DNA from 2 places in the Rhizobium sp. SG2393 genome. Region 2 is predicted to be linked to the other one. Evidence: predicted binding sites of a transcription regulator. Region 2 holds the regulator's gene; the other holds the start of a gene.

Region 1 (10,282 bases), 290 kb from region 2:
AGTCCTCCGGCGTCTGGAGATCGGCCGTGGCGCGCACGGTGATGTCCTGGCTGGTGCTTGTGATCGAGCCGGCCGGCACGTCGAAGGACGCTGTAGCGAGCGCCGTGCGCAGGTTCGCCACCGTCAGCCCGCGCCCGGCGAGCTTGGCCTGATCCACATCGATCCGGAACACCTTTTCCTGGTCGCCATAGACGGCGACGTCGGCCACGCCTTCCACGGCGGCCAGGCGGTCGCTGATCTCGTTTTCCACGAGCAGCGTCATGTCTTCCATCGACAGCGTGTCGGAGGTGAGCGCGAGCCGCATGATCGGCTGGCTGTCGGCATCGGCCTTCACGATGCGCGGTTCGTCGATGCCGTCGGGCAACTGGTTGCGGATGCGGCCGAGCGCATCGCGGATATCGTTGGAGGCCTGGCCGATATCGATGTTTTCGGAAAATTCCATCGTCACGCGGCTGGAGCCGAAGGACGAGCGCGAGGCGATCTTCTGGATGCCCTGCACGCGCGCGACTGCGCCCTCCACGATCGAGGTCACCTCGCGATCGATGGTTTCAGGCGATGCGCCGTCGAAATCGGTGGTGACGGAGACGACGGGGCGATCCACCTGCGGCAGCTCGCGGATCTCGACGCCGTTCAGCGCGGCAAGCCCGGCCACGATGATCAGCGTGTTGACGACAAGCGCGAAGATCGGCCGGCGGATGAAGAGCGCCGTGAAGCCGGCACTGCCGCCGGCCTTTACGGCAGCGGCCGTTCCCTGCCCTTCCGTCGTGTGAGAAACGGCGTCGGTCTTGTCAGCACTCATCAGCGCGCCCCTTCCGCCTTGGCCGTCTTGTCGGCGCCGGCCGGCGGGGCCGCGCCATCGCCGCGCGTCTGGCCGGCGACGGAAACGGCACCGCCGTCCCGCAGCCGCTGCACGCCTTCGGTCACGACCGGATCGCCATCGGCAAGCGAGGCCTCCACCAGCACCTTGTCGGGATTGCGCTGCACGATCTTCACCGGCACGCGCTCGCTCTTCTCGCCCGCCACGCGCCAGACGAAGGAGCCGTCGCCGCTCCACTGCACCGACAACGGATCGACGGTCGGATAGCGGTCGCCGTCGAAGGCCATCGTCACCGAAAACGACATGCCGGCCCGCAGCCGGTCGTCGGCATTGTCGATGCGGGCGCGCACGCGCAGCGTCCGGCTCGTCTGGTCGATGCGGTTGTCGACAGCGTGGACGACGCCCGACAGCGGGTTGCCGGGCTGGGCGACGGCCTGGGCCGTCACCGGCTGGCCGACCGTGATCTTGGTCGCGAAACGCTCTGGCACCCAGTAATCGACCAGAATTTCGGATCGGTCGTCGATATTGGCGATCGGGCTCGAGGTGGTGACGTAATCGCCGACATTCACCGTGATGATCCCGACGATGCCGCCCGTCGGGGCCGTGATGTCGCGGCGCTTCAGATCAAGTTCGGCCGCCTGCAGCGTCAGTTCCGCCCCTTGCAGCGTGGTCTCGGCGTCGCGCAGGTCCTGCACGGCAAAGGCAGAGGCATTCTTGCGGTAGCGCTCCACCTTCTCGCGCGCACTGTCGAGCGCGACCCGCGCCTGCCGCGCCGCAATCGTCTGGTCCTCGGAATCGAGCTTGGCGATCACCTGGCCGGTCTTCACGACATCGCCCGACTTGACGAGGATCTCGGTCAGGTTGCCGGTGGCCGACGGCGTGACCGTGACGGAACGGATCGCCTCGCCATTGCCGATGGCATTCAGCCGGTCATTGATGACGGCCGAACCAACCGGACGGGTGACGACGAGCGCCGGGCCGCCGCCGCGGCGCTGGTTGCCGCTTTGCGCCTGCCCCGCCTCGGTGGCCGGCTGGGCGGGCGCCAGTACCGCGACGACCGTGTCGGGCAGGCCTGCGGCGCGCAGCGTCCCGGCCGCGCCGGGCGACATCCGCCCCCAGACCGCAACACCCGCGCCGATCACGACAACGCTCACGACAACCTGTTGCCAAAGCCGCATCTCGTTTCATCTCCAAGGAAATCTTCGCCCGGATTGCGAGAGGCCCCGGGGCACGTCAAATGCTCATATGCCGCGATGATCTAGTCCGACTGTGCTGCATTGCAAACCGCCATCCGATCACAGAATGGGGAGGTTACCGAATTGTAATCCTTGCCGCGACGGGATCGCGCAAAACCTGTCCTTGACGCTGCCCGTATCGCGCGGCCACCTTCTGGATGCTGGGCCGACTGCCTTTGCAACCCGCGTCGGCCGGCAATCGGAAACATGGAGAGGGACATCCAATGTGCAATGCCTGCGTCATCGAATCCGTCAAATCGCGCATGCTCTCGCGCCGCAACCTGTTCAAGGCCTCCGCGGGCGGCGCCGCCGCGGCCGTGCTGGCCGCCAGCGCGCCCGTGGCACCCGCCTTTGCCGCCACGCCCGCGGCCGTCACCGACCTCACGCATGAGCTGTCGGAGGACACACCCACCTTCTTCGGCCAGAAGCAGTTCTTCCGCGAACAGAAGTTCAACTACAAGGAACACAAGTTCAATCTCTTTGAACTGCGCGTCAATGAACACACCGGCACCCATGTTGATGCGCCGCTGCACTTTTCCGAAAACGGCCAGTCGGTCGCCGAAATCCCGGTCGCCAATCTCGTGGTGCCCCTCGTCGTCATCGACATCCGCGCCAAGGCCGATGCAAATGCCGATGCGCAGCTGACGCCCGATGACATCAAGGCTTGGGTCGCAAAGAACGGCGATATCCCCGCCAATGCCTGCGTGGCGCTGAATTCCGGCTGGACCAAGCATTTCGGCACCCCGAAATTCCGCAATGCCGACGATGCCGGCAAGATGCATTTCCCCGGCTTCCACGTGGAGGCTGCGAAGTACCTGCTGGAAAACACCACCGCCGCCGGCATCGCGGTCGATACGCTCTCGCTCGATTTCGGCCAGTCCGCCGACTTCGCCACCCATTACGGCTGGCTGCCCGAAGGCAAGTGGGGCCTGGAAGCCGCCGCCAATCTCGACCAGTTGCCCGAAAAGGGCGCAACGCTCATCGTCGGCGCACCGAAGGTCAAGGGCGGCACCGGCGGACCGGCCCGCGTCTTCGCCCTCGTCTGAAATCGAACACCGGAAGCGGGCCATCCGTCGGCCCGCTTCCCCTGCCGGAGGAACACCATGAGCACCGTCACGCCCGCCGCCGATCTCGAGTCCGATCCCCGCGTCAAGGCTGTCTTCGACGACATCCGCGCCACACGCAAATCCGACTTCGTCAACAATATGTGGCGCTACCTCGCCTTCGATCCCGCCCTGCTCGAAAGCACCTGGGCCGAGGTGAAAGCCGTGATGGCGACGCCGTCCACGCTCGATCCGCTGGTCAAGGAATTGATCTACATCGCCGTCTCCGTCACCAACGGCTGCAGCTATTGCGTCCATTCCCACACGGCGGCCGCCAAGGCGAAGGGCCTGACGCGCGAGCAGCACGCCGAACTCCTGTCGATAATAGCGCTCGCCGGCAAGACCAACCAGCTCGCCACGGCCCTGCAATTGCCGGTGGACCCCGCCTTCGATGCCGACCGCAACTGAGGCTGGGGATATCGCCGGCCCTGCGCCGAAAGGGCTTGGATTCGGGAATAAAAGCAGAACACGTTCTGGCCTTTCAGACCCGAATCACTACATTGGGCCGCATGATCAGCGGCTTTGACGATATTCCCTTCTTCGACGAGGAACCCGCGCCGGTGCGCAAGCCCGGCCGCGCGGCGCCCGATGCGCCCCTTGCGGATCCCCGGACGCACGGCCCCGAGGGCGCCGGCGCCCCCTCCGGCGGCATCGCCGCGCGCGCCATGGCCGCGCGTGACGCCCATCGCATGCCCGACTATCTCTCCGGCCTCAACCCGGAGCAGCGCGAGGCGGTGGAGACCATCGACGGTCCCGTTCTGGTTCTCGCCGGGGCGGGTACGGGCAAGACGCGCGTGCTGACGACCCGCATCGCCCATATTCTGGCTGCCGGCCGCGCCTATCCCTCGCAGATCCTCGCCGTGACCTTCACCAACAAGGCAGCGCGCGAGATGAAGGAACGCATCGGCGTTCTCGTCGGCCATGCCGTCGAGGGCATGCCCTGGCTCGGCACCTTCCACTCCATCGGCGTGAAACTTTTGCGCCGCCATGCCGAGCTCGTCGGCCTGCGCTCGGATTTCACCATTCTCGACACGGACGACGTCACAAGGCTCATCAAGCAGCTCATCCAGGCCGAAGGCATCGATGACAAGCGCTGGCCGGCCAAGCAGTTCGCCGGCATGATCGACGGCTGGAAGAACAAGGGCCTCGACCCCGCCGACATTCCCGAAGGTGACGCCCGCGCCTTCGCCAACGGCAAGGGCCGCGAGCTCTACGCCGCCTACCAGGCCCGCCTGAAGACGCTGAACGCCTGCGACTTCGGCGACCTGCTGCTGCACCCGATCCGCATCTTCCGCACCTATGCGGATGTGCTCGGCGAGTATCACCAGAAGTTCCGCTTCATCCTCGTCGACGAGTATCAGGACACCAACACCGCGCAATATATGTGGCTGCGCCTGCTCGCCCAGCGCCCAAAGGGCGTGCCGCAGAATGTCTGCTGCGTCGGCGACGACGACCAGTCGATCTATGGCTGGCGCGGCGCGGAGGTGGACAATATCCTGCGTTTCGAGAAGGATTTCCCGGGCGCCAAGGTCATCAAGCTCGAGCGCAACTACCGCTCGACCGAACATATCCTCGGCGCCGCCGGCCACCTCATCGCCCACAATGAAGGCCGCCTCGGCAAGACGCTCTTCACCGACCGGCAGGACCCCGACGACGAGCGCGTGCAGGTCCATGCCGCCTGGGATTCGGAAGAGGAAGCCCGCGCGGTCGGCGAGGAAATCGAGCAGCTGCAGCGCGGCAAGCATCCGCTGAACAACATGGCGATCCTGGTGCGCGCCTCCTTCCAGATGCGCGAATTCGAAGACCGCTTCGTGACGCTCGGCCTCAACTATCGCGTCATCGGCGGCCCGCGCTTCTACGAGCGCCTCGAAATCCGCGATGCCATGGCCTATTTCCGCCTCGTCTGCCAGCCGGCCGACGACCTCGCCTTCGAGCGCATCGTCAACACGCCGAAGCGCGGCCTCGGCGACACCACGATCCGCAATCTCCACGACTATGCCCGCGCCCGCGACATCCCCATGCTCGCCGCCGCCGCCGACATCATCGAGACGGACGAGCTCAAACCGAAGGCACGCAAGGCGCTCTTCGACGTCGTCACCGATTTCCGCCGCTGGCAGTCGCTGCTCGAAACCATGCCGCACACCGAACTCGCCGAGCAGATCCTCGACGAGAGCGGCTACACCGCCATGTGGCAGGCGGACAAGACGGCCGAAGCACCCGGCCGGCTGGAAAACCTGAAGGAACTCATCCGCTCCATGGAGGCCTTCGAGAGCCTGCGCGGCTTCCTCGAACATGTCTCCCTGGTGATGGATGCCGAGACCAACGAAAACCTCGACGCCGTCTCCATCATGACGCTGCATTCCGCCAAGGGGCTGGAATTCGAGACCGTCTTCCTGCCCGGCTGGGAGGAAGGCCTCTTTCCCCACCAGCGCGCGCTGGACGAGGGCGGCCGCTCGGGCCTCGAGGAAGAACGCCGCCTCGCCTATGTCGGCCTCACCCGCGCCAAGCGCCGCTGCCACATCTGGTTCGTGTCGAACCGCCGCATCCACGGCCTGTGGCAATCCACCATCCCCTCCCGCTTCCTGGAGGAACTGCCGCACCAGCATGTGGAGGTCGCCGAGATCGACCAGAGCTATGGCGGCTACGGGCGGGGCGGCTATGGCCAGTCGCGCTTCGACAAGGCCGAACCCTTCGCCAACTCCTATTCCACCCCCGGCTGGAGACGCGCCCAGACCAACAAGACGGAGGCCACGCGCACCAACTGGGGCAACCGCTCCGGCCATGCGGTGGAGCGCATCGGCTACGGCGAAAGCGGCCCGCGCGGCCGCACCATCGACGGCGAGCTGATCGCCAAGTCCACGACCGCCGAGCCCTCGCGCTTTGCCGTCGGCGACCGCGTCTTCCACTTGAAGTTCGGCAACGGCAACATCTCCGCCATCGAAGGCAACAAGCTGACGATCGACTTCGACCGCGCCGGCCAGAAACGCGTGCTGGACGGCTTCGTGGAAAAAGCGTGACGGGCGTCGCAATCCGTCACGAAGGCCTCGCAACGGGAAAGTAAAATCGCCGATCACGAAAATATTTCGGCTGATGAAAAACCCGTCTTTCCAGCGGCTTCAGGGCATTTCAGAGATGGATTGGAAATAAAATACCGCTGCTCGCCATTGCATATTCGACGAGAGGGTCTATATCTAGCCCATCGAGACTTGCTTGTGATCATTGCTAGGGCCTAGCGCCCTTACTGTTTCCTCTCAAAATTCGATCGAAAGCGGGCATGGTGTGTCCGCACTCTCAGACGATTGGAAGGAAATCGTTATGGCAACTGGCACTGTAAAGTGGTTCAATGGAACCAAGGGTTTCGGCTTCATTCAGCCCGACGACGGCTCTGCCGACGTATTCGTTCACATCTCGGCCGTTGAACGGTCCGGCATGGGTTCGCTCAATGAAGGCCAGAAGGTTCAGTTCGAGCTGGTTCGTGACCGCAAGTCGGGCAAGAACGCCGCTGACAACCTCAAGGCCGCTTGATTGAAGCTGCAGCAATTGTCACTCAGGACGGCTGACCACGGATGTACTGGCAGCTGGACCTTGGTTTCGGGATTTGTGCGCGCTCATGATCGCGCCGCCCTGAGATCGGAGTGACGGGAGAGGTCGGGTCAAAAGCCCGGCCTTTTTGCTTTTTCGGCCAGCCGTTTTCTTGATGACAACGGCACCGCTCGACCCGCGCAGACAGTCGCAAGCCAAAGCGTCGGCATGCCCGGGTTCTTTCTGTTCTGTGGCGATCCGGGGCTGTTGCCCGATGCAAGATCGATGATGCCTCGGGCGGAACAACGCCTGATGCCACGTTCCGACGGCACGTCCGCCGCGACCCGAAGCCTTCGCCCTGCCCCCACGGCAGATTGTCCCATCGCCGGTGGCGCCCGTTTTGCGGCAGCCGCGGCCCACCAAGGATTGAACCATGCGCAACACACCCTACGCCATAGGCGACAACGTCACGCTGATCACCGGCATCATCCGCCCCGACGCCGGCGCCAAGGAATGCAGGATCGTCGGCCTTCTGCCCGTGAAGGAAAATGGCGAACGCCAGTATCGCGTCCAGCTGGGTGACGAGAAGTTCGAGCGCCGCATCACCGAAAGTGACATCGAGGCCTCGTCCGGCCCGGATGGTGATGCCGCGTCCGCAGACACGGATGCGCCCCTCACCGGTAGCTCTTGGCTGACCACATCCAGCATCCGCAGCCGCCGCACGACGCCCACCCCGCGCCGCGACGGCTGACAGACGCGCCCATTTTAATCGCCGCGGTTCGCCGCCGGCCCGCCCATCGAACACGAAAGGATATCGCCTTGCAGGTATTGGTACGAGACAACAACGTCGATCAGGCCCTCCGCGTCCTCAAGAAGAAGCTGCAGCGCGAAGGCGTCTTTCGCGAAATGAAGGCCCGCAGCGCCTATGAGAAGCCGTCGGAAAAGCGCGCCCGCGAAAAGGGCGAAGCCATCCGCCGCGCCCGCAAGCTGGAGCGCAAGAAGCTGCAGCGCGAAGGCGTGCTGCCCGCCCCGAAGAAGGTCGCCCGCGCGCGCTGAAGGACGGAAAACGTGAGCGGGACATCTTTCACGCCGTTGCCTTGATAAAAAACGCGTTTGCTACCTTTGGGCGAGTTTCGGCTTGACCGCGGTCTGAAAGTCTAGAACCCTGCACAAAGGACTTTGTGCAGGGTGAAACGATGTGGAAATTTGTGCTCTCAATAGCGTGCATGGTTCTGTTGGGGACGTGCGTCACTGCCAATGCGGGAGCGCGGCCAGCCTCTGCGGACCCGCCAAGACGCTGCACCGACTTTCTGGTCAAGCCCATCGATAAAGACTATCGGGGAAAGCGAAATTTCAACGCCGAACTCCTCGCCGCGTCTTTTGGTATATATGCAGCGGCCAGCGAGGACGCCTACGCAAACAATGACCAGCAATTCCTTTTCCTGCCGAGCCGAAACCCATCGAATCTCGGGTGGAAGAGACTCGAGTGGCAGCCGAAGAGCGCTCTTCCGCATCGATATTCGAATAGCCTGACAGGCTTGTCGTTCGACACCTATTATCAAGCGATCCGCAAATGCCTCTACGTCATGGTCGCAGCGCGGGGCACGGATGGGCCAAGCGCCATCAATGACTGGTTGACGAATTTTTCGATCATCCCGCCTTTTTTGCCCTTCAATCAGTATAAAGAAATCGAAACACAGTTCCATCTGCTGAAAGAGCACATCAAGGCCCGCTATCCGTCTTATGACGTGCAGTTCATAGCCACGGGACATTCCCTTGGCGGCGGCCTGGCCATCCACCTCGCAAAGTGCTTTAACGACGTGTCGGCAGTGACATTTGATACGTCCTTCGTGCACAACGACTTGCTTTGCAAGAAGCGGAATCCCAGCGTCGTGCAGATATACGAGAAGCAGGAAGCCATTGAAGTCGTTCGCACCATTCTCGGCAGATCTCAGCAAAAGCATGAGAACGACGCCAAGCTCTCGACATACGGCATCAATCCCATCTCAGGAAAGACGGGGCCGATCGATCAGCACAGCATGCGCAAGCTTGCCACCGGTATGCTCAGGCTCGCGCTGATGTGTGCGCGTGAGAATGCGCGCGATTGCGAAATTCTGAAAGACCTTGGCCCGATTGGAGATAAGGTCGCTTACCAGCTCTATTGCGTGAACTACCGCACGTCCCTCAAATTGCGCGGCAGTCGGCTTGCTCATGACGAGGCATGCGATCCGCTTTGACGGCATGCGCCGAGGACACGGTGTCTTGGTCTGTGTTGACAACGCGCAAAGGCAGACAGGCGGAGGAGCCCGGACGGAGTCGTTGTCCGGGTTCGCACATGCGAAAGCACCATCAGGCGTCCCGCCTCAATACTTCTCCGGCACGTAGAGATCGCGCGGCAGAACCTGGCGTTCGTAGTCGGGGTTGAAGACGCGCTGCGGCAGCGTCACTTCCTCATGCGGCACATCCTCGTAGGGAATGAGCGACAGGAGGTGATCGATGCAGTTGAGGCGGGCGCGCTTCTTGTCGTTGCCTTCAACGATGTACCAGGGCGCCTCCGGGATATTGGTGCGCGCGAAGGTCTCTTCCTTGGCCTTGGTATAGGCCTCCCAGCGCACGCGCGACTGCAGGTCCATGGGCGAAAGCTTCCACTGCTTCAGCGGATCGTGGATGCGCATCATGAAGCGCATCTGCTGCTCCTCGTCGGTGATCGAGAACCAGTATTTCACCAGACGGATGCCGGAGCGCACCAGCATGCGTTCGAATTCCGGCACGTCGTTGAAGAACTGCTCGACCTGATCCTCGCCGGCAAAGCCCATGACGCGCTCGACGCCGGAGCGATTGTACCAGGAGCGGTCGAACAGCACGATCTCGCCGCCGGCCGGCAGATGCGGCACGTAGCGCTGGAAATACCACTGCGTCTTCTCGCGGTCGGACGGCGCCGGCAGCGCCACGACGCGCACGACACGCGGGTTCAGACGCTGGGTGATGCGCTTGATGACGCCGCCCTTGCCGGCGGAGTCGCGACCCTCGAAGAGAACGACGACCTTTTCCTTGTGGTGCGAGACCCAGCTCTGCAGCTTGATCAACTCCGACTGCAGCTTGAGCAGCGCCCGGAAATAGTCCGCGCGCGGAATCGACGGCGGATGGCTGGTCTTGTAGATGCGCCGCAGCTCTTCGGAAATCTCCGGCTCTGACAGCTCAAGCTCGTAATCTTCGTCCAGCGTGTCCTGGAGTTCGGCTTCGAGCCAGTCGAGCGCGCCGTCCCTGTCCTCGGTCTGCTTGAGGTCGTCGTGGTTCATGGCGCCCGGTCCCTGATCTTGCGGAAAACGATGGTTCAGGCCGCTTATTCCACGCCCGCATGACACTTATTTGACAGGCTGCCGACAGCAAAAGGCCCGCTCCCGGAACAATGCCGGAAGCGGGCCTTGGAGGCGTCAAGGGCGGTTTGCGTCACACGCCGCGGCGATAGAGCTGGGCGATCTGCGTCTTCGATTTCGGCATGCTTTCCACGACGATGATCATGTTCACATGACCGCGCTTGAAGGCGTTCAGGAATGCCGGATAGTTGCGGAAGGCAATGCAGCCGTGGGAGTCGCCCGGCGAAC
Region 2 (10,282 bases):
TGCATGAAGCCGTGCCGCCAGAGCTGGCGCATGCCGGCGTCGACGATCGGGTAGCCGGTTTCGCCGCGCTGCCAGTGCTTCAGCGCCGTCTTGTTGCTGACCCAGGGGAAGCTATCGAACTTCGGCTGAAGATTGCGGCGGTCGAGGTGGGGATTGTGGAAGAGGAGGTGGTAGGAGAAATCGCGCCAGGCAAGTTCTTTTCGAAAATGCGTGATGTCATCCGGCGGCGCCTTAACGCCGCGTGTTGCATGCCAGACCATGGCCGGGCTGATCTCGCCCATGGCGAGATGCGGCGAGAGCATCGAGGTCGTCTCGCCATCGGGATGGTCGCGATTGGTCTTGTAGCCGGCAAGCGCCTGTTTCACGAAGCTCTTCAGACGCTTGGCGGCGCCCGCCTCGCCGGGCTCCCAGACTTCGTGGAAGGTCTTCGCCCAGTCCGGCTTTTCGGGTAGCAGGGACCAGTCTGAGAGGCGTTCGCCTTTCAGACTCTTGTCAAAGGACGCCAGCTTCTTGGGGGCGGCGATCGGTTCATCCGGTTCGCCATCGGCTTCCAGCGCGCGCCAGAAGGGCGTGTAGACGCGGAACGGGCCGCCGCTCTTGGTCTTGAGGGTCGACGGTTCGTGCATGAGCTGGCCGGCAAAGCTGCGGACCTCGATGCCGTCGCTCTTCAGCCGGTCCTTCAGGGGGCCGTCTACGGCGATGCCCTTGGGGTCATAGCGGCGGTTCCAGTAGACCGCGCCGGCGCCTGTTTCCTTGATGAGATCGTCGAGAACGGCATCGGCGCTGCCGGTCTTCAGAAGAAGCTCCACGCCGGCGCTCGAGAGGCCGTCGGCAAGCGCTTGCAACGAATGATGTAGCCACCACGCCTGCGCGGCGCCGAGCGGGCCATTGCCCGTCTTTTCCGGCTCGCGGATGTAGATCGCGATAATAGGGCGGCCCGTGTCAGCGGCGGCGGAGAGCGCGTGGTTGTCGGACAGGCGCAGGTCACGCCGGAACCACACGATGACGGGGGTGTACCGCCCGCGATCTGTTGATTCCTGATTTTCCGTTGACATTCAAAACCCTGACTTTCGAGATTGCCGACCGTGTACGCAGGTACGGTGTTCCCGGATCAAAGGTTTCACCTCGTCCGATCATTTCCTGAAATGAGAATCCGATCAACAAGAAGCGGCTCACATGGGCGTGAGTTTTTCTCTCATCAACGGAAAAGTTTGGAAGAATTTGGCTCCCCGGGCCGGATTCGAACCGGCGACCTGTCGATTAACAGTCGAATGCTCTACCGCTGAGCTACCAGGGAACGTCTGCGGCGAAGGCGTTTGCTTGCGCCGCTGATGTGGTGCTGCTCATACTGATGCTTTCCGGATTTGCCAAGCGCAAAAATCAAAAAAATGCATTCGGCCCGCAATGAATCGGCCGTGTCGGGCTCCAGCCCTTGCCAAACTGTGGACAAGCAACCATCTCCCGGCACCATGACACAGACACATGAGAGCAACGACAAGCCGAAGCCGCGTTTCGGCATCGATCCTCGCACCGGCAAGCTGATGCTGGGCTCCTTTGGCATGCGCCTGCCGCAGTCGCGGGGCCTGCGCATCGGCATCGGCATTGCGCTGATCATCTTCGGCTGCCTGGGCTTTCTGCCGATTCTCGGCTTCTGGATGGTGCCGCTCGGTCTTCTCGTGCTGTCCAACGACCTGCCGGCCGTGCGGCGATGGCGCCGGCGCCTTGCCGTGTGGTGGGCGCGCCGCCGGCAGCAGCGCCAGGGACAGACGCGCCGCGATTCGTAAGCATCCCCTCATCAAAAACCGTTGCGCGCCGGAACCAGCCTTCATTCCGTGCGTTACCCCTCCCGAAAACCGGCGGCTCATCCCATGAGCAAACTCAAGAGCCGCCGACAGGATCAACACTGCCCGTATCACAGATGGGCGAGGAGGCTTCATGAAGACGATTCTCTCTGTTTCGGCGCTTGCCATTGCCATGACCATGGGCACTTTCGCGGGTGTCGCACCGGCCGCCGCCCAGGATCTCGAACTGAGGATCGGCCCCGATGGCGTGCGTCCGATCGTTCGCGACCGCGAGGCCGAGCGCGATCGTCTGCGTGACCGCGCCCGTGGCTGCAGCGAGCGCGAAGCCCGCTTCGCCGCCCGCCAGGCCGGCCTGCGCGATCCCGAGGTCGTGCGTGTGACGCCGCGCCGGATCGTTGTTGAAGGCATGACGCGCCGCGGCCCGGATGAAATCGTGTTCGCCAACGTGCGTGGCTGCCCGGAACTCTGATTTGCAGCCGTCGGCAGGAGATGTCGACAGGACACAAGGGGTGGCCGCAAGGCCGCCCCTTTTTGATGTGGGGCCGCCCGTTTCAATATGAGGCCGCGCATTGCGATGCGGGGAGTGCGTCTGGATGCTCGTACGGGCCGCGCCGCGTGGCCGTTGCTCTGCCAAGCGAGCCGCCAGACCACGGCACCATCCCGTCGAAGCTTACTGAGGGCTGACAGCTTGAGCGCCGACAGGCACCTTGCGGCATTCGCCAGCGCCGCGCAGAAGGCCGCGGACGCGCTCAGCGCGCGCCTTGGTGTCGTCCGTCAAGCTCTTGAGTTTGTTGGAGGCCTCGCCCGGAATTGAACCGGGGTACAAGGATTTGCAGTCCTCTGCGTCACCACTCCGCCACGAGGCCTCGCTGCGGTCCGGCTTGTCGCCGGATGTGAGGGGCGTTTAGACCGATTTCAAAGTAAGCGCAAGCGCTCTCCAATCAAACCGGGGGATTTTTGCGTTTCGTCCACGACAGGCCTGTGACGCCCTGCCGGCCGACGCCGGTCCTGATGCGATGAGGCCCGGCTGCCCGGAGCGACGGGCGGCGTGCGTGTCAGTGGTAGCGGCGGATGAGGCCGACGAGCTTGCCCTGGATCTTGACGCGGTCGGGACCGAAGATGCGGGTCTCGTAGGCGGGGTTGGCGGCCTCGAGCGCGATGGAGGCACCCTTGCGGCGGAAGCGCTTGAGGGTTGCTTCCTCGTCATCCACGAGGGCGACGACGATCTCGCCCGGGTTGGCGGTGCTGGAATTGCGGATGATGACCGTGTCGCCGTCGAGAATGCCGGCCTCGATCATCGAATCGCCCTTCACCTCCAGCGCGTAGTGGTCCCCGTTGCCGAGCATTTCCATGGGCACGGCGATTTCGTGGGTGGTGTTCTGGATGGCGGAGATGGGCACGCCGGCTGCGATGCGCCCCATGACGGGAACGGAGACGGATCCGCCATCCTCGCTCTTTGCGGCCGGCCTGGGGGGCTGCACGTTGGCCGCAGCCGGTGCCGTCTTGCCGAGCGAGCCTTCGATGACGCTTGGCGAAAAGCCGCGGCGGGGCGCGAGCGTCGGCTGGTAGGCTTCCGGCAGCTTGATGACCTCGAGCGCGCGCGCCCGGTTCGGCAGGCGGCGGATGAAGCCGCGTTCTTCCAGTGCCGTGATCAGGCGATGGATGCCCGACTTGGAGGCCAGATCGAGCGCATCCTTCATCTCGTCGAAGGATGGCGGAACGCCGGATTCCTTCATCCGCTCATGGATGAAGAGCAGCAGTTCCTGTTGCTTGCGGGTCAGCATGCTTGGCCTCCAGAATCGGAAACAAATCCAGAACGGACACTATCTGTTCCATTTGTGTTCCGCAAGGGGCTAAGAAAGGATGAAGGCGGGGCGGTTAGGCTGAAATTCTGGTGGCCGCTGTGGGAATCGAACCCACACGGGCGTTGCCCGAGGCATTTTAAGTGCCTTCCGTCTACCAGTTTCGGCAAGCGGCCACATCCGGGCCCTCATGCCCGAATGTGGCGATTCAGGCAAGGCGTGTGTGGTTGCTGCCGAATCAGGATGGTGACCGTTGCGATCTCAGCCGTCGACGACTTCGGTCTCGGGGCGGTCGCCGCCATCGGCGTGTTCGGTGTGCCAGTTGCCCTTGTCGTCCTGATAGAGGATTTCGGCATCCTCGCCGCCCACCTGCTGCTCGATGGCCGCGATCTTGGCGGCGCGCAGGGCTGCCTTGTGGGTGGGGAAGCTTTCGGAAAAGGCGCCGTCGAGCTGGTAGGCCCAGCCGCCGTCATGTTCGACGATCGTGTAGCGAATGACTGTCATCGGGTTCTCCTTGGGGTTCTCCTCGGGGGGCATCCTTCGGCGCCGTTGCCGGTGCAGCGGGAAAACGACGCGCAGGGCCGACCGGTTCCGTCGCGCAGACGGCGACAGTCTATCACGGGAGACGGCGCCGCGGACACGCCTTGCGGGCGAGGGGAGACGACAACGAAAAGAGCCCTGCCTGCATGGCTGCAGGCAGGGCTCCGGAGGGGCACAGGCCGGATGGATCAGGCCGAGAGCTTGGAAGAGAGCTTGGCGACGTGGGCGCCCTGGTAGCGGGCGCCTTCCAGCTCGATTTCGGAGGGCTGGCGCGAGCCGTCGCCGTCGGTGATGGTGGAGGCGCCGTAGGGCGAATTGCCCTTGACGGCTTCAACGCCCATCTGGCCCTGGAAGGCGTAGGGCAGGCCGGCGAAGACCATGCCATGGTGCAGGAAGGTGGGGATGAAGCCCATGATCGTCGTTTCCTGGCCGCCATGCTGGGTGGCCGTGGAGGTGAACATGGCGCCGACCTTGCCGACCAGCTTGCCGTTGAACCACAGGCCGCCGGTCTGGTCCCAGAAATTGCGCATCTGCGAGGCGACCGTGCCGTAGCGCGTGCCGGCGCCGACGATGATGGCGTCGTAGTCGGCGAGTTCGTCGACGGTGGCGATCGGGGCGGCCTGGTCGAGCTTGTAGTGCGAGGCCTTGGCGACGTCTTCGGAGACGAGTTCCGGAACGCGCTTGACGGTCACGTCGGCACCGGCCGAGCGTGCACCTTCGGCAACGGCATTGGCCATGGTTTCAATGTGGCCGTAAGCGGAATAGTAGAGAACCAGTACCTTTGCCATCGTCGTCTCCTTGGTGTTTGCGAACAATCTGTTTGCGGGCAAATCGCTTGCCCGTCCCTGGCGAAACGTTCTAACAGATTGGCATCGATCGGCCAGTCGCGGCCTGCGAACGCACTGTTCACAAAATGCGACAGGTCCGGTCACATTGTCGTCGCGTAGAACACGATGACACCGGCTGTCCACGCCGAGCCTTGGCAGTCCCGTTCCCCTTTTCGTCCTTCTGGAGCCATGCCCGTGAAAGCAACCGTCTCTGCCGCCATCCTCGCCATTGGCGACGAGCTTCTCTCCGGTCGCACCAAGGACAAGAATATCGGCTTCCTGGCGGAAAACCTGACGCTTGCCGGGATCGACCTCAAGGAAGTGCGGATCGTGCCCGACGAGGAGCCGGAGATCGTCGCGGCAGTCAACGCGCTTCGGGCGCGCTACACCTATGTCTTCACCTCCGGCGGCATCGGGCCGACCCATGACGACATCACCGCCGATGCGATTTCGGCAGCCTTCGGCGTCGAATGCCGTCACGATGACGCGGCCATGGAACTGCTCGGCGCGATGTATGCCCGCCGCGGCATGGAGTTTACCGAGGCGCGCCAGCGCATGGCGCGCATGCCGGTCGGCGCGCGCCACATTCCCAATCCCGTTTCCACGGCCCCCGGCTTCGTCATCGGCAATGTGCATGTGATGGCGGGCGTACCGCAGGTGTTCCAGGCGATGGTCGCGGCCGTGCTGCCGACGCTTTCGGGCGGCGTTCCCGTGCAGTCGCGCTCGGTGCGCTCGCATTTCGGCGAGGGCGACATCGGCACGCCGCTCGGCGAGATCCAGAAGCGCCATCCGGAGACCAGCATCGGCTCCTACCCGAAGTTCGACGGGCAGAATTTCTCGACAGAGATCGTGGTGCGGGCGCGCACGCCGGAGGCCATCGATGCCGCCATTACCGACGTCGAGGCCATGCTTGCCGACATCGCTGCGCGCAAGGTCGCGCCGAAGCCTGACTGAGCGGGCTTCGATCCGCGGAGCGGGCGATGCAGCGTGCAGCCTTACTGGGCGGCGATCGTGAACTTCTGATCGACCGTTGCGGTGCGGTTTCCGTTGATGTCGTTGAAGTGGTAGCGCACGACGTAATCGCCGGCCGGCGCGCCGCCGACATCGATCGTCAGGGTCGAATAGATTTCCTGGTTGCGCACGTAGCCGGTGAAGGTGAAGTCGCCGAAAGCCTTCTGGCTCGCGAGCACCTGGCCCTCGGGGTTCAGGATGTCGAAATCCACGGTGAAATGCGTTTCGATCTGGCCGGCGGTGGCGGCCGGCTTCCAGGTCAGGCCGATCGGTTCCACGTAGGAGACCAGCGACTCGCCCGGCTTGAAGACCGGCGAGTCCTTCGGCTGGTACATGGCGTAGCCCTTGGGATCGCTGGTCACGAACACGGCCTTGCCGATGGTGAAGGGCAGTTGCGCGGAAAATTCGCTGACGGCCTCGCGCAGCGTTTCATGGGCGCCGAGCACGTCTCCGGCGGCAGCCTGTTCCTCGGCCTTCTTGGCGGCGTCAGCCAGCGGGCCGGCGAGCGCCGGGAGGGCGAAAAGTGCCGCCGCGGTCGCGGACATCATCAGTGTCTTCATCAGCTTACGCGCAATCATGTCCGTCCCCATCTCGCTGGTTGCGGGGCGGAGACTTCGGCATTTGACCTTTTCTGTCAAGCCGTCAGGACAGCGCCGATCGACCAATTTCAGCGGCGCCAGAAGACCGGTGTCAGGATCACGAGAACGGTGAGGATTTCGAGGCGCCCGAGCAGCATCATGACCGAGAGCAGGTAGAGTTCCGGCGCGGCGAGGGAGGAGAAATTGCCGACCGGGCCGATGAGCGGACCAAGGCCGGGACCGACATTGGAAAGCGCGGTGATGACGGCAGAGGTCGCGGTGATGAAGTCATAGCCAAGCAGCGCCATCACCAGCGAACCGAACACCCAGAGCAGCAGGTAGATGATGACGAAGAGGAAGATGGCGCGCTGCGTGTCGGCATCCACCGTCTTGCCGCCGTAGCGCACGTGGTAGATCGCGTCGGGATAGACGAGGCGGTTCACGCCGGCGCGGATGGCGTTGAAAAGGATGATGAAGCGGTATGCCTTCAGTCCGCCCGCGGTCGAGCCGGAGCAGCCGCCGACGAAGGTCGCGATGAAGGCGAGCATGACCACGAAGGGCCCCCAGAGGGAATAGTCTGTGCTGGCATAGCCGGTGGTCGAGAGAATGGAGGTGACGTTGAAGAAGGCGTGGATCAGCGCATCATCGAAGGGCGCGCCATTGACGAGGCGGTGGTAGACGCCTGCGGCCATCGAAAAGAGCGTGAGATAGAGCAGGAAGACGATGATCTGCGGGTCGCGCAGCGCATGCACCCGGCCGCGCACGAGGAAGACGATCAGGATGGAAAAGGGCAGGCTGCACAGCGCCATGAAGAAGGTGGCCGCGACCAGGAGGCCCGTATCGTCGGCATAATAGCCGAAAGAGGCGTCCTTGGTCGAAAAGCCGCCGGTGGCGATGGTCGACATGGCGTGGTTCAGCGCATCGAAGCCGGTCATTCCGAGGCTGGCATAGGTGATGGTGCAGAGCGCGGTGATGCCGACATAGACGGCAACGAAGGCGCGGGTGAAGTTCGCGATGCGGGCAAAGGTCTTCTCGTTGGTGTCGGAGCTTTCCATCTTGAAGAAGGACATGCCGCCGACCCTGAGAAAGGGCATGATGAAGAGGCCGAGCGCCACGACGCCGATGCCGCCCAGCCAGCAGATCAGCGAGCGCCACAGAAGAAGGCCGGGCGGTGCGTTGTCGAGGCCGACGATGACCGTGCTGCCCGTGGTGGTGATGCCGGAGACCGATTCGAAGATCGCCTGGGCGAAGGTCAGGTTGAGGGACGAGAGCCAGAGCGGCAGCGCGCCGATGACGGAAAAGCTGAGCCACAGCACGTTGACGACGAGAAAGCCGAAGCGCTTGGAGAAGGGCGGGGGACCGGAGCGCGTCGCGATCGCCGTCGCGCCGCAGAAGCTGCCGACCATGAAGGAGGAGAAGACGAACAGTTTCCAGTCCTCATGGCCGGCATAGAGATCGACGAAGGCGGGCAGCAGCATGGCGGCAGCGAGGTAGAGGCCGAAAATCGCGGAGACGTGCACGGCGTGCCGGAAGAGCATGGCGTTCAAGGGGATCGGTCCTCTGCGGGCGGCGATCAGCGGCCGCCATAGACAGCGCATCCCTCGCAAAATCGTGGTGCGCTGCGCCGCAATATGCCATAGCGGTCGTCATCTTCAACCGCAATGGGATGACGTCGATGCAGCCGGTCAGCGCATTCAGGGCGGGTGTGGACGAAGCCGCAGAGGCGATCCGCGGACTTTTTCCGGCCACGCCGCTGCAACTCAACGAACACCTGAGCAAGCGCTGGGGGGCGCGCGTCTATCTGAAGCGCGAGGATCTGTCGCCGGTGCGCTCCTACAAGATCCGCGGCGCCTTCAACTTCTTCCGCAAGATGCTGGCAGCTGATGATGCGCCGCGCACCTTCGTTTGCGCGTCGGCCGGCAACCACGCCCAGGGCTTTGCCTTCGTCTGCCGCCATTTCGGGGTCGAGGGCGTTGTCTACATGCCGGTTACCACGCCGCAGCAAAAGATCGACAAGACGCGCATGTTCGGCGGCGCCTTCATCACGATCCGCCTTGTCGGCGATATTTTCGACCAGTGCTACCGCGCCGCGCAGGAGCATGTGGCGGCGAGCGGCGCCGTGATGGTTCCGCCCTTCGATCATGACGACATCATCGAGGGACAGGCGAGCGTTGCGGCCGAGATCCTCGAGCAGTTGCCGGAGGGCGAGACGATCGACCGGCTCGTCATGCCGGTCGGCGGCGGCGGGTTGTCGGCAGGCCTGACCGGCTATCTCTCCGGCCAGGTGGCGCACGATGCCTTCCTTTTCGCCGAACCGACCGGCGCGCCGAGCCTGAAGCGCAGCCTGGAAGCGGGCGCGATCGTGACCCTGCCGCGCGTCGACAATTTCGTGGATGGCGCGGCGGTGGCGCGTATCGGCACGATCAATTTCGAACGGCTTTCCGCCTTTTCGTCCGGGCAGGTGATGCTTCTGCCGGAAAACGCGATCTGCGCCATGATGATCGAGATGCTGAATGTGGAAGGCGTGGTGCTGGAGCCCGCCGGCGCGCTGTCGCTGACCGCGCTCGAGGCGCTGGGACGCGAACGGCTTGAAGGGCAGACCGTCGTCGCGATCGTCTCCGGCGGCAATTTCGATTTCGAGCGTCTGCCCGACGTCAAGGAGCGCGCCATGCGTTATGCGGGGCTGAAGAAGTATTTCATCCTGCGCATGCCGCAGCGCCCCGGCGCGCTCAAGGACTTCCTGACGCTGCTCGGGGAGGAGGACGATATCGCCCGTTTCGAATATCTGAAGAAGTCGGCGCGCAACTTCGGCTCCGTGCTGATCGGCATCGAGACGAAGCGGCCGGAGAATTTTCCCCGTCTCATCGCCGCCTTCGAGGCGTCAGACCTGCAATATGAGGATATCACCGACAATGAGATCCTGTACAATCTGGTCATCTGAAGGCTTTGCTCCATATCAGCGAAGTCCGGATCGGGAGCGTGCTTTTCCTGGCGCTCTCACCTCACGCTAAGAGAGTGACATGGCATCGTTTTTCTCCAAACTTTTCGGTCGTTCCTCCGATACCGCAGCCGCACCGGCCAAGGAATCCGTGCAGATGCACGGTGACTGCACGATCCGTGCGACGCCGATGCGCGAGGGCGCGCAGTACCGGATCGCCGGCACGATCGAGAAGACCGTCGACGGCGCGGTGCTGAAGCGGACCTTCATTCGCGCCGACGTGTTTGCGAGCGAGCAGGACGTGCTCGACGCGACCTTCCGCAAGGCGCGCCAGATCATCGACCAGAACGGTGCCTCGCTCTTTTCGGACGGTGCGGCCAGCCGTCAGGTCTGAGCCGAACGCGGCCTGCCATGTGCCTGCGCGTTGCAGGGCAGGCTGTAGCGGCCGGGTCTTTCGGTCACCGTTTCCACCGGCCGGTGGGAACGGCTCCCTTGCTTCGCCGACGGGGCCTCGCTGACGGGGTCGAAGGATCCAAATCAGGCATCGCATGACAGTCCCGCATCTCTATATCCAGAACATGCTTCTCCTGCTCGGCGAAGCGGCATTTTACGTCTTCGTCATGGTCGGGCTTCTGCACCTGCGCCAGCGGATCGGGCTTGGCGTCTTCATCGCCGCGCTTGGCGTCATGCATTTCATCGAGACCTATCTGGCGGCCGTCTTCTATATTCCGCTCGCATTCGGCATCATTTCGCCGGGTTCCGTCGTCTTCTTTGCCGGCAAGCT

What was found. Region 2 encodes LexA, which represses DNA repair genes until DNA is damaged. Its sites were predicted from a motif close to TGTTCNNNNTGTGTTCNG; they were not measured.
Region 1: ACED18_RS05315 (ATP-dependent helicase) is a predicted target of LexA. The motif match lies at 3,607-3,624, and genes of this name have one in related genera.

What each region holds. Positions count from the first base shown of each region.
Region 1 is NZ_JBHGAP010000001.1:1,107,546-1,117,827, forward strand. Features, by position in the region: gene ACED18_RS05295 (efflux RND transporter permease subunit) at 1-799, opposite strand, end outside; gene ACED18_RS05300 (efflux RND transporter periplasmic adaptor subunit) at 799-1,995, opposite strand; gene ACED18_RS05305 (cyclase family protein) at 2,277-3,098, shown strand; gene ACED18_RS05310 (carboxymuconolactone decarboxylase family protein) at 3,156-3,563, shown strand; gene ACED18_RS05315 (ATP-dependent helicase) at 3,665-6,172, shown strand; gene ACED18_RS05320 (cold-shock protein) at 6,471-6,680, shown strand; gene ACED18_RS05325 (cold-shock protein) at 7,111-7,428, shown strand; gene rpsU (30S ribosomal protein S21) at 7,497-7,733, shown strand; gene ACED18_RS05335 (hypothetical protein) at 7,874-8,914, shown strand; gene ppk2 (polyphosphate kinase 2) at 9,041-9,976, opposite strand; gene ACED18_RS05345 (tlde1 domain-containing protein) at 10,128-10,282, opposite strand, start outside.
Region 2 is NZ_JBHGAP010000001.1:814,665-824,946, reverse strand. Features, by position in the region: gene ACED18_RS03960 (cryptochrome/photolyase family protein) at 1-1,055, opposite strand, end outside; tRNA gene ACED18_RS03955 (tRNA-Asn) at 1,223-1,297, opposite strand; gene ACED18_RS03950 (hypothetical protein) at 1,470-1,784, shown strand; gene ACED18_RS03945 (hypothetical protein) at 1,936-2,271, shown strand; tRNA gene ACED18_RS03940 (tRNA-Cys) at 2,595-2,668, opposite strand; gene lexA (transcriptional repressor LexA) at 2,858-3,586, opposite strand; tRNA gene ACED18_RS03930 (tRNA-Leu) at 3,695-3,780, opposite strand; gene ACED18_RS03925 (DUF2188 domain-containing protein) at 3,866-4,108, opposite strand; gene wrbA (NAD(P)H:quinone oxidoreductase type IV) at 4,333-4,932, opposite strand; gene ACED18_RS03915 (competence/damage-inducible protein A) at 5,167-5,925, shown strand; gene ACED18_RS03910 (hypothetical protein) at 5,967-6,542, opposite strand; gene ACED18_RS03905 (TrkH family potassium uptake protein) at 6,650-8,107, opposite strand; gene ilvA (threonine ammonia-lyase) at 8,236-9,501, shown strand; gene ACED18_RS03895 (HlyU family transcriptional regulator) at 9,581-9,892, shown strand; gene ACED18_RS03890 (diguanylate cyclase) at 10,047-10,282, shown strand, end outside.